2 regions of the Streptomyces sp. NPDC047085 genome follow, and region 1 is predicted to be linked to the other one. Evidence: predicted binding sites of a transcription regulator. Region 1 holds the regulator's gene; the other holds the start of a gene.

Region 1 (5,822 bases):
GGCGCACAGCCACGTGGGCGGGGTGCGCTGGTGGAACGTCAAGCATCCGGGTGCGTACGCGGCCGCGCTGGCCTCCGGGCGCTCACCGGGCGCGGGCCGGGAGCTGCTGTCGGACGAGGACCGCAGGGTCGAGCGCATCCTGCTGGAGCTGCGCCTGTGCGAGGGCGTCCCGCTGTCCCTGCTGAAGGAGCAGGGGCTCGCGGCTTCCCGGCGGGCGCTGGCGGACGGGCTGCTGGACCCCGGTGCGTACGACGAGGGGCGCGCGGTGCTGACCCTGCGCGGGCGGCTGCTGGCGGACGCGGTGGTGCGGGACCTGGTGGACTGAGGACCGGTGCACCCTATGGACCCTGTGAGCCCTATGGACCCTGTGCACCCTGTGCCGGTGCCCGTGGCTACGCGGGAGCCGTGACGAAGTCGATCAGCTCCTCGACCCGGCCCAGCAACTCCGGCTCCAGGTCCCTGTACGACCCCACGCGCGCCAGGATCGCCTGCCACACCGCACCCGTGTTCTCCGACGGCCAGCCCAGTGCCCGGCACACGCCTGTCTTCCAGTCCTGGCCGTGCGGAACGCGGGGCCACCCCGGGATGCCCAGGGACGACGGCTTCACCGCTTCCCAGATGTCGATGTACGGGTGGCCCACCACCAGCGCGTGTTCGCTCGTCACCGACTCGGCGATGCGCCACTCCTTCGTGCCCGGCACGAGGTGGTCCACCAGGACCCCCAGGCGGGCGTCCGGGCCCGGGGCGAAGGAGTCCACGACAGACGGCAGGTCGTCCACGCCCTCCAGGTACTCCACGACCACGCCCTCGATGCGCAGGTCGTCGCCCCACACCTTCTCGACCAGCTCGGCGTCGTGCCGGCCCTCGACGTAGATGCGGCCGGCGCGGGCCACGCGCGCGCGTGCGCCGGGGACGGCCACCGAACCGGACGCCGTACGGGTGGGCCGTACCGGAGCCGCCGGACCCGAGGAGGGCCTGACCAGGGTGACCACCCTGCCCTCCAGCAGGAAGCCGCGCGGTTCCAGCGGGAACACGCGGTGCTTGCCGAAGCGGTCCTCCAGCGTCACCGTGCCCGCCTCGCAGCGGATCACCGCCCCGCAGAACCCGGTGCCGGGCTCCTCCACCACCAGTCCGGGCTCCGCCGGGACCTCCGGCACGGGCTGGGGCTTCTTCCAGGGAGGGGTCAGGTCGGGGGAGTACTGGCGCATTCGGATGACGATAGGAGAAGCCGCCGGCCGGCACTCACGACACGCCGAAACGCGCCGCCAGCTGGTCGCGCTGCCGTCGTACGAAGGCCGCGTCGACCACCGCTCCGTGACCGGGCACGTACAGTGCGTCCTCGCCGCCGAGCGCGAGGAGGCGGTCCAGGGCGTCCGGCCAGCGGGCCGGTACGGCGTCCGGGCCCGCCTGGGGTTCGCCGGACTCCTCGACCAGGTCGCCGCAGAAGACGATCTCCGGGGTGTCCGGGGTGCCGGGGACGAGGACCGCGAGGTCGTGGGCGGTGTGGCCGGGGCCGACGTTGGCCAGCAGGGCCTGGCGGCCGTCGCCGAGGTCGAGGGTCCACTCGCCGCAGACCAGGTGGCGGGGCGGGGTCAGCGCGTCCACCGCCTCGTCCGCGTCCGCCGCCGGCAGGCCGTGCCTGATCGCGTCCAGCCGCAGGTCCTCCCGCTCGTACGCGAACACCGCGTCCAGGCCCACCGCCGCGTACACCTCCGCGCCGGCGAAGGCGGCGGCGCCGAAGACATGGTCGAAGTGGGGATGGGTCAGCGCGAGATGGGTCACACGCCGGCCGGCCAGCCGCTCCACCGCCGCCCGCAGCCGCGCGCCCTCCGCGAGGCTCGACCCGGCGTCCACCAACAGCGCCGTGCCCGCGCCCAGGACCAGCCCCACGGTGCAGTCCCAGCCGGGCAGCCGGCACCGCCCGGCCCCCGCGGCCAGCCGCTCCCATCCCAGGTCTTCCCAAGTCACCGTCATACCGCGACGCTAGCTCCACGAGCCGTTGCAGCGGGACCGACCTTGCCCAGGGCGTACCCCACGGCCGTACACTGGGCCGGGGAAGTCTGGCACTCGCACACGCAGAGTGCCAGGCCCATGACCCGAAGGGCCAAGGGGACGACGCGATGGAGGTGCGCGCGGATGCTGAGTGAACGCAGGCTGCAGGTTCTGCGCGCCATCGTCCAGGACTACGTGGGCACCGAGGAGCCGGTGGGCTCCAAGGCGCTCACCGAGCGGCACAACCTCGGCGTCTCCCCGGCGACCGTGCGCAACGACATGGCCGCCCTGGAGGACGAGGGGTTCATCGCCCAGCCGCACACCAGCGCGGGGCGCATCCCCACCGACAAGGGCTACCGGCTGTTCGTCGACAAGCTCGCCGGGGTGAAGCCGATGACGGCGCCCGAGCGCCGGGCCATCCAGAACTTCCTGGAGGGCGCCGTCGACCTCGACGACGTCGTGGCGCGCACGGTGCGGCTGCTCGCGCAGCTGACCCGGCAGGTCGCCGTCGTGCAGTACCCGTCGCTGACCCGCTCGACCGTGCGGCACGTGGAGCTGCTCTCGCTCGCCCCCGCGCGCGTGATGCTCGTGCTGATCACGGACACCGGCCGGGTCGAGCAGCGGATGATCGACTGCCCGGCGCCCTTCGGCGAGACCTCACTGGCGGATCTGCGGGCCCGGCTGAACAGCCGGGTCGCGGGGCGCCGGTTCTCCGACGTGCCGCACCTGGTCGAGGACCTGACCGAGGCCTTCGAGGCCGAGGATCGCGGTACGGTCTCAGCGGTGCTCTCCACCCTGTTGGAGACACTGGTCGAGGAGAACGAGGAGCGGCTGATGATCGGCGGCACCGCCAATCTCACCCGCTTCGGACATGACTTCCCCCTCACGATCCGGCCCGTCCTGGAGGCACTGGAGGAGCAGGTCGTGCTCCTCAAACTCCTCGGCGAGGCGAAGGATCCGGGCATGACCGTGCGCATCGGGCACGAGAACGCCCACGAAGGACTCAACTCCACCTCCGTCGTGTCGGTCGGCTACGGTTCGGGCGGCGAGGCGGTTGCCAAGCTCGGCGTGGTCGGACCGACCCGCATGGACTACCCGGGAACGATGGGAGCGGTACGCGCAGTGGCACGGTACGTCGGACAGATCCTGGCGGAGTCGTAAGTGGCCACGGACTACTACGCCGTTCTCGGCGTGCGCCGCGACGCGTCGCAGGATGAGATCAAGAAGGCGTTCCGGCGGCTCGCGCGCGAGCTGCACCCGGACGTCAACCCGGATCCGAAGACCCAGGAGCGGTTCAAGGAGATCAACGCCGCTTACGAGGTGCTGTCGGACCCGCAGAAGAAGCAGGTCTACGACCTCGGCGGCGACCCGCTCTCGCAGGCCGGCGCCGGCGCGGCGGGCGGCTTCGGGGCCGGTGGCTTCGGCAACTTCTCCGACATCATGGACGCGTTCTTCGGTACGGCGTCGCAGCGCGGGCCGCGCTCGCGCACCCGGCGCGGCCAGGACGCGATGATCCGGATCGAGATCGAGCTGGACGAGGCGGCCTTCGGGACGACCAAGGACATCCAGGTCGACACCGCGGTCGTCTGCAACACCTGTAACGGTGAAGGCGCCGCTCCCGGCACGTCCGCCCAGACGTGTGACATGTGCCGCGGCCGTGGCGAGGTCTCCCAGGTCACCCGGTCCTTCCTGGGCCAGGTCATGACGTCCCGCCCCTGCCCCCAGTGCCAGGGCTTCGGCACGGTCGTGCCGAACCCGTGCCCGGAGTGCGCGGGCGACGGGCGCGTACGGTCGCGTCGCACCCTCACCGTCAAGATCCCGGCCGGTGTCGACAACGGCACCCGGATCCAGCTCGCCGGCGAGGGCGAGGTCGGCCCCGGTGGCGGTCCGGCCGGTGACCTGTACGTCGAGATCCACGAGCTGCCGCACCCGGTCTTCCAGCGGCGCGGCGACGACCTGCACTGCACGGTCACGATCCCGATGACGGCGGCGGCCCTCGGCACGAAGGTGCCGCTGGAGACGCTGGACGGCATGGAGGAGGTCGACATCCGGCCCGGCACCCAGTCCGGCCAGTCGATCCCGCTGCACAACCGGGGCGTCACGCATCTGCGTGGCGGCGGCCGGGGTGACCTCATCGTGCACGTCGAGGTGCAGACGCCGACCAAGCTCGACCCCGAGCAGGAGCGGCTGCTGCGGGAGCTGGCCAAGCTGCGCGGCGAGGAGCGGCCCCAGGGTCAGTTCCAGCCGGGTCAGCAGGGGCTGTTCTCACGGCTGAAGGACGCGTTCAACGGTCGCTGAGCCGGAGCCGGGGAGAAGGGGCTCTGCCCCTTCGACCCCGCCAGGGGGCTCCGCCCCCTGGACCCCCGGCCGGCCCACCCACCACCCGACTCGGTGGGCTGGAAAGCGGCTGAAAAAGCGGCCCCGTAGCGCTCCCGGCACCCCCTGTGCCAATGGCCTATGCCATGGGAAGGCCGGATTCGGACTTGTTCGGGGGACGTGACAACATGCGGTCATGTCCTCCGCACTGACCGATCTCTTCCCCCACCCGATCGTGCAGGCCCCGATGGCGGGCGGTGTCTCCGTGCCGCAGCTCGCCGCTGCCGTGTCCGAGGCCGGTGGGCTGGGGTTTCTCGCCGCCGGGTACAAGACGGCCGACGGCATGTATCAGGAGATCAAGCAGCTGCGAGGGCTCACCGGCCGCCCCTTCGGCGTGAACGTCCTCGTGCCGCAGCCGGAGTATGCCGAGTCCGGCGCGGTCGAGCTGTACGCCCAGCAGCTGGCCGGTGAGGCCGCCTGGTACGAGACGGAGCTGGGCGATCCGGACAGCGGCCGGGACGACGGGTACGACGCCAAGCTCGCGGTCCTGCTGGACAACCCGGTGCCGGTGGTCTCCTTCCACTTCGGCGTGCCGAGCCGGGAGGTGCTGGAGGCGCTGCGCCGGGCCGGCACCCTCACCCTGGTCTCGGCCACCACCGCCGAGGAGGCCCTCGCGGTGGAGCGGGCCGGCGCGGACGCGGTGATCGCGCAGGGCGTGGAGGCCGGCGGCCACCAGGGCACCCACCGGGACACCCCGGAGAACGACGGCGCCGGCATCGGACTGCTGTCGCTGATCGCGCAGATCCGGGAGACGGTGGCCATCCCCGTCGTCGCCGCGGGCGGCATCATGCGCGGCGGCCAGATCGCCGCCGTCCTCGCCGCCGGTGCCTGCGCCGCCCAGCTGGGCACGGCCTTCCTGCCCGCCCCGGAGTCCGGCGCCCACCCCCAGCACAAGCAGGCGCTGACCAACCCCCTGTTCGCGCGCACCGAGTTGACCCGCGCCTTCACCGGACGCCCGGCCCGCGCCCTGGTCAACCGCTTCCTGCGCGAGCACGGCCCGTACGCCCCCGCCGCCTACCCCGAGATCCACCATCTGACCTCCCCGCTGCGCAAGGCCGCCGCCAAGGCCGGTGACGCGCAGGGCATGGCGATGTTCGCGGGGCAGGGCCACCGGATGGCCCGCGAACTGCCCGCCGGGGAACTGGTGGAGGTGCTGGCGGCCGAACTCGCCGCGGCCAGGACAGCGTTGTCGGATGTCAGATGGCCCGGAGGTGACGCGCGATGACCGCGCCCGTTTTCGTCGTGGACCAACTCGACCGCATCGGGCCGGAGTTCGTGCTCGACGGCCCCGAGGGCCGGCACGCCGTCTCCGTGAAGCGGCTGCGGCCGGGCGAGGACGTCGTCCTCACCGACGGGCGGGGACGCTGGGCCGAGGGCGTCGTCAAGGCCGCCGAGGGCAAGGACCGCCTGGTGGTGACGGACCTGGAGTCCGTCCACGAGGAGCCGTGGCCCAC
Region 2 (5,822 bases), on a different contig from region 1:
CCTGGGCATCGCGCCCACCGGCAAGCGGGTCAGCATGAGCGGACTGACCCTGTTCCGGTTCACGGACAGCGGCAAGATCGCCGAGACGTGGTGGCAGCACGACCAGCTCGGGCTGATGGGGCAGCTGGGTGCGCTGGACGCGCTGGAGCAGTAGACGTCGGAGTGGTGGACAGGGCGAAGGCCCGGCTCCCCTTGCGGGGTGCCGGGCCTTCGTCACGAACGGGAGGCTCAGTGGGCGTGGCCGTGACCGTGGCCGTGGCCCGCCTCGGCCGGCTCCTCTTCCTTCTTCTCGACGACCAGGGTCTCGGTCGTGAGCAGCAGGGAGGCGATGGAGGCGGCGTTCTCCAGGGCGGAGCGGGTGACCTTGACCGGGTCGATGACGCCCTGCTTGACCAGGTCGCCGTACTCGCCGGAGGCGGCGTTGTAGCCGTTGCCCTTCTCCAGCTCCGCCACCTTGGAGACGATGACGTAGCCCTCGAGGCCGGCGTTCTCGGCGATCCAGCGCAGCGGCTCGACGGCGGCGCGGCGGACGACCGCGACACCCGTGGCCTCGTCGCCGGACTTGCCGAGGTTGTCGTCCAGGACCTTGACGGCGTGGACCAGCGCGGAGCCACCACCGGAGACGATGCCCTCCTCGACCGCGGCGCGGGTCGCGGAGATGGCGTCCTCCAGACGGTGCTTCTTCTCCTTCAGCTCCACCTCGGTGGCGGCGCCGACCTTGATCACGCACACGCCGCCGGCCAGCTTCGCGAGTCGCTCCTGGAGCTTCTCGCGGTCCCAGTCGGAGTCCGTGTTCTCGATCTCGGCCTTGATCTGCGCGACGCGGCCGTGCACGTCCTCGGACTTGCCGGCACCGTCGACGATCGTGGTGTCGTCCTTGGTGACGGTCACGCGGCGGGCGGAGCCGAGCACGTCCAGGCCGACCTGGTCGAGCTTGAGGCCGACCTCCTCGGAGATGACCGTGCCGCCGGTGAGGATCGCCATGTCCTGCAGCATCGCCTTGCGGCGGTCGCCGAAGCCGGGGGCCTTCACCGCGACGGCGTTGAAGGTGCCGCGGATCTTGTTGACGACCAGGGTCGACAGGGCCTCGCCCTCGACGTCCTCGGCGATGATCAGCAGCGGCCGGGAGGCACCCGCCTGGATGACCTTCTCCAGCAGCGGCAGCAGGTCCTGGATGGACGAGATCTTGCCCTGGTTGATCAGGATGTACGGGTCGTCGAGGACGGCCTCCATACGCTCCTGGTCGGTCACGAAGTACGGCGACAGGTAGCCCTTGTCGAAGGCCATGCCCTCGGTGAAGTCCAGCTCCAGACCGAAGGTGTTGGACTCCTCGACGGTGATGACACCGTCCTTGCCGACCTTGTCCATCGCCTCGGCGATCAGCTCGCCGACCTGCTGGTCCTGGGCGGACAGCGCGGCGACGGCGGCGATGTCGGACTTCTCGTCGATCGGGCGGGCCGAGGCGAGAAGGTCGTCGGAGACGGCCTTGACGGCGGCGTCGATGCCCTTCTTCAGGGCGGCCGGGGAGGCGCCGGCGGCGACGTTCTTCAGGCCCTCGCGCACCAGCGCCTGCGCGAGCACGGTGGCGGTGGTGGTGCCGTCACCCGCGATGTCGTTGGTCTTGGTCGCCACCTCCTTCACCAGCTGGGCGCCGAGGTTCTCGTACGGGTCCTCGATCTCGACCTCACGGGCGATCGTGACACCGTCGTTGGTGATGGTGGGCGCGCCGAACTTCTTGTCGATGACGACGTTGCGGCCCTTGGGGCCGATCGTCACCTTCACCGTGTCGGCCAGCTTGTTGACGCCGCGCTCGAGGGCGCGACGGGCGTCCTCGTCGAACTTCAGGATCTTCGCCATGACAGCGGGAGCCCTCTCGAAATCTGTGGGTGAAAAAAGAACTGCGCCCCGGGCGCCCGGCTTCTTAGGTGGTCGCGGGGGCCAGGGGCGCAGCTGGAAGCAACTGGGTTGCTTGAGGTGACTACTTCTCGATGATCGCGAGGACGTCGCGAGCCGAGAGGACGAGGAACTCCTCGCCGTTGTACTTCACCTCGGTGCCGCCGTACTTGCTGTACAGGACGACGTCGCCGACCTTGACGTCGAGCGGCAGGCGCTCGCCGTTCTCGAAGCGGCCCGGGCCCACGGCGAGGACGGCGCCCTCCTGGGGCTTCTCCTTCGCGGTGTCCGGGATGACCAGGCCAGAAGCGGTGGTCTGCTCGGCGTCGAGCGGCTGGACCACGATGCGGTCCTCGAGCGGCTTGATGGCAACCTTGGAGCTGGTGGTCGTCACGATCCGACCTCCCCCTTCGGAGATCTCACGGGGTTAACTGTCTGAGGTGGCGACCAGGTGGATCCGTCGTCGCGGGTGCCGGACCTGCCCGTCGCTTTGTTGGCACTCTCATCTGCCGAGTGCCAGAGCCGAGACTATGACCGGGGTTAGCACTCGGTCAAGCGGAGTGCCAATTGCCCGCGGCGCGTCGGCCGGGTTGGGCTGCTCGGGTTGCCTGGGTGACGGGTGCCGGGCCGGCCGCTGCGACCCCGCCGGCTACAGGTAGTCCTCCAGCCGCCCCACCGTCAGGCCTCGCTTCTGCACCCGGTGCAGCAGGCGGAGGGTGCGGTCGCGGAGGGTGTGGGCGGTGGGGGTGTCGGGGCCGACGAGGACGACGTCGCCGGGGCGGAGGCGCTGCTCGCCCCGGGTGTAGGTGAGGCCGCGGGAGGTCATGGCGGCGCGCCAGAGGACGAGGGTCGAGACGCCGCAGTCGGCGGCGGCGCGCAGGGTGGTGCGGTCGTAGGCGCGGTGGGGTGGGCGCAGGAGGCGGGGGCGGGTGCCGAAGCGGGAGGTGAGGCGGTCCTGCTCGGCGCAGATCTCGGCGCGCTGGCCGGTGTAGGGCAGGCCGCGCAGGGTGGGGTGGTCGAGGGTGCGGTTCTCCGCGACGGCACCGGTCGCGTGCAGGCGGGCGTAGTGGCCGGCGGCGGTTGCGACGGCGCTCTCGGTGAGGAAGAGGCTGACCGGGAGGTGCAGGTCGCGGACCATGTCGACGAAGCGCGGGTCCTGGGCGGCGCCGTCGTCGTAGGTGAGGAAGACGACCTTGTCGGTGGTGTCGACGCGGTCCACGACCGGGGGCACGGAGGCGGACCCGGTGCGGGCCGACAGCAGGCGGACGGGGTGGCGGGGCGGGGCGGCGAGCGGGGCGGTGAGGCCCCAGCGGCGGTAGGCCTGGTCCGGGCTCGGGCCGGAGCGGTGGACGCGCTCGGCGGCCTTCTTGCCGAGGCGTTCGATGGGGTCGACGGACTGGGCGCAACCGGTGAGCAGCAGGACCGAGGCGAGTACGGCGGCCAGGCGCCTCCGGCGTGCCTTCCGGATCCCGCCGGGGTCGCGGGGGCCGGTGCGCACATCTGCGGCGTTGTCGGCGGCGGCCGCCGACGCTCCCCCGCGTTCCGCTTCGCTCACGCGGGCGGACCTCCACCGTCGGCTCCGTCTTCCGCCTCGCGGCTGCACGCACCGGACCCGGCTCGGGTCGGCCGGGAGGCTCGGCCGGCCGGAGCAGGCCTGATCCGCGAGACAGGCCCCGGTACGTGCCCGGCCGCGGGTGAGCCGCCCCGGGCGCCTCACAGGTAGTCCTCCAGGCGGGCCACGGCGTAGCCCTCGCGCGTGACCTTGTTCAGGAAGCGGCGCATGTCGTCGACCATCGTGCCGTCCCAGTCGTCCCGGCCGCGGAAGTGGGTGAGGACGATGTCGCCGGGGTGCAGCTCGCGGTCGTCCTCGCGGTACTCCCAGTGGTCGACGAAGACCTCCTCGTCCCAGATCGGCGCGTACTTGATGCCGCAGGCCTTGGCGGCGCGCAGGGTGTCGCCGTTGTAGTTGCCGTAGGGCGGCCGGAAGACGGTGGGCGCCTTGCCGAACTGCTTCTTCATGACGGCCTGCATGCCGCAGATCTCGTCCTTCTGCTCCTCGTAGGACAGGCCGGGCAGGTAGGGGTGGGTCATGGTGTGGTTGCCCAGGGTGTGGCCCTGGGCCTGCATCCTGCGGAAGTAGCCGTAGTCGTCCTTGACCAGGTAGTTGCTGAGGAAGGCGGTGTACGGGATCTTCAGGTCGCTCATCATGCGCAGGAAGTTCGGGTCCTTCTCGGCGCCGTCGTCGATGGTGAGGAAGACGACCTTCTGCCGGGTGGGGATCGTGGTGAAGACCGGGGGCAGGTCGTCCTCCACCTGGCCGTCCACCTCGAAGCCGTCCCGCGCGGTGATCCTCGGCTTGTGCGCCGGCGGGGCCGGGGGTCTCAGCGGCACCGTGTCCAGTTTCCAGTGCTCGGCGGCGGCGACCAGGCGGGTGTGTTCGGCGGCGGGGTCCAGGGCCTGGGCGGGCCCGCCCTGGCCGGGCTGGTTGCCGGGGCCGGGGTGGGCGCCGGAGTCCTCGCCGGGGCCGGCGCATCCGGTGAGGACGGCGGTGGTGGCCAGGGCGACGGCCCCGCAGCGGAGGGCCACCTTCGGGAATCGTGCCGGGCGTCGCGCGGGGAATCGTGCCGGGAGCCGCGCCGGGAATCCTGCCCTGAATTTGTCATTTTGTACTACTTCTCGCATGGTGTCGGATCTTCGCAGGCCCCCACCCCGATCCCGGCCCGACGCCGCCGCCCGGAGGCGCACCATCCACCGACTGGCCCACAATGACCCGGTGAACGACCAGCTCCCCTCCTTCCACGCCCTGCTCACCCCCGAGGGCCGGGCCCTCCTCGACGAGGTGCGGGGCACCGCCCCGGCGGACGAACTCACCGTCGCCACCCGGCTGCGCCGCACCCACCCCGCCGAGCTGGTGTCGGCCGCGCTCGGCCAGGCCCGGCTGCGGCAGCGGGCGGCGGCCAAGTTCGCGGCCGAGGACGCGGAGCGCATGTTCTTCACGCCCAACGGGGTCGAACAGTCGACGCGGACCAGCGTGGCGGCGTACCGGGCGGCCCGGATGAAGGACCAGGGGGTGACGTCGGTCGCCGACCTGTGCTGCGGGATCGGCGGTGACGCCATCGCTCTGGCGCGGGCCGGGGTCCGGGTGCTGGCCGTGGACCGGGACCCGCTGACGGTGGCCGTCGCCCGGGCGAACGCCGAGACGCTCGGCCTCGACCGGCTGATCGAGGTACGGGAGGCGGACGTCACCGAGGTCGACACCGCCGGCTACGACGCCGTCTTCGTGGACCCGGCACGGCGCGGCGGCCGGGGCCGCGTCTTCGACCCGGAGGCGTACTCACCGCCCCTGTCCTGGGCGGTCGCCACCGCCCTCGCCGCACCCCGCGCCGCCCTGAAGATCGCCCCGGGCATCCCGCACGAGGCGGTTCCCGCCGAGGCCGAGGCGGAGTGGATCTCGGACGGCGGCGACGTGAAGGAGGCGGTGCTCTGGTTCGGCACCGAGCCCGGCCTGGTCCGCGCCACCCTGCTGCCCGGCCCGCGCAGCCTGCTCGGCCGGGGTCTGCCCGATCCCGAAGTGCGCCCGGTGGGGCGGTACTTGTACGAGCCCGACGGCGCCGTGATCCGCGCCCACCTGGTCGCCGAGGTGGCCGAACAGGTCGGCGGCGGCCTCCTCGACGCGACCATCGCCTACATCACGGCCGACACCCTGCGCCCGACCCCGTACGCCACCGCCTACGAGATCACCGACCGACTCCCCTTCAACGTCAAGAAGTTGAAGGCCCTGCTGCGCGAACGCGAGGTCGGCACCCTGACCGTGAAGAAGCGCGGCTCGGCCGTCGAACCGGAGGAACTGCGCCGCAAGGTCAAACCCCAGGGACCGAACGCGGCGACGGTCTTCCTGACCCGGGTGGCGGGCGCCCCGACGATGCTGC

The links. Region 1 encodes HrcA, which represses chaperone genes, less so after heat shock. Its sites were predicted from a motif close to TTNGCACTCNGNNNNNCNGAGTGCNAA; they were not measured.
Region 2: the regulator HrcA is predicted to act here: its motif matches at 2,434-2,460, upstream of groES (co-chaperone GroES).

Annotation. Positions count from the first base shown of each region.
Region 1 is NZ_JBEYUW010000001.1:420,418-426,239, forward strand. It holds gene hemW (radical SAM family heme chaperone HemW) at 1-325, shown strand, start outside; gene ABZ865_RS01625 (DUF3097 domain-containing protein) at 393-1,208, opposite strand; gene ABZ865_RS01630 (MBL fold metallo-hydrolase) at 1,243-1,974, opposite strand; gene hrcA (heat-inducible transcriptional repressor HrcA) at 2,137-3,153, shown strand; gene dnaJ (molecular chaperone DnaJ) at 3,154-4,290, shown strand; gene ABZ865_RS01645 (nitronate monooxygenase) at 4,505-5,593, shown strand; gene ABZ865_RS01650 (16S rRNA (uracil(1498)-N(3))-methyltransferase) at 5,590-5,822, shown strand, end outside.
Region 2 is NZ_JBEYUW010000003.1:136,990-142,811, reverse strand. It holds gene ABZ865_RS11800 (ester cyclase) at 1-154, shown strand, start outside; gene groL (chaperonin GroEL) at 229-1,857, opposite strand; gene groES (co-chaperone GroES) at 1,979-2,287, opposite strand; gene ABZ865_RS11785 (polysaccharide deacetylase family protein) at 2,543-3,337, opposite strand; gene ABZ865_RS11780 (polysaccharide deacetylase family protein) at 3,607-4,575, opposite strand; gene ABZ865_RS11775 (methyltransferase domain-containing protein) at 4,667-5,822, shown strand, end outside.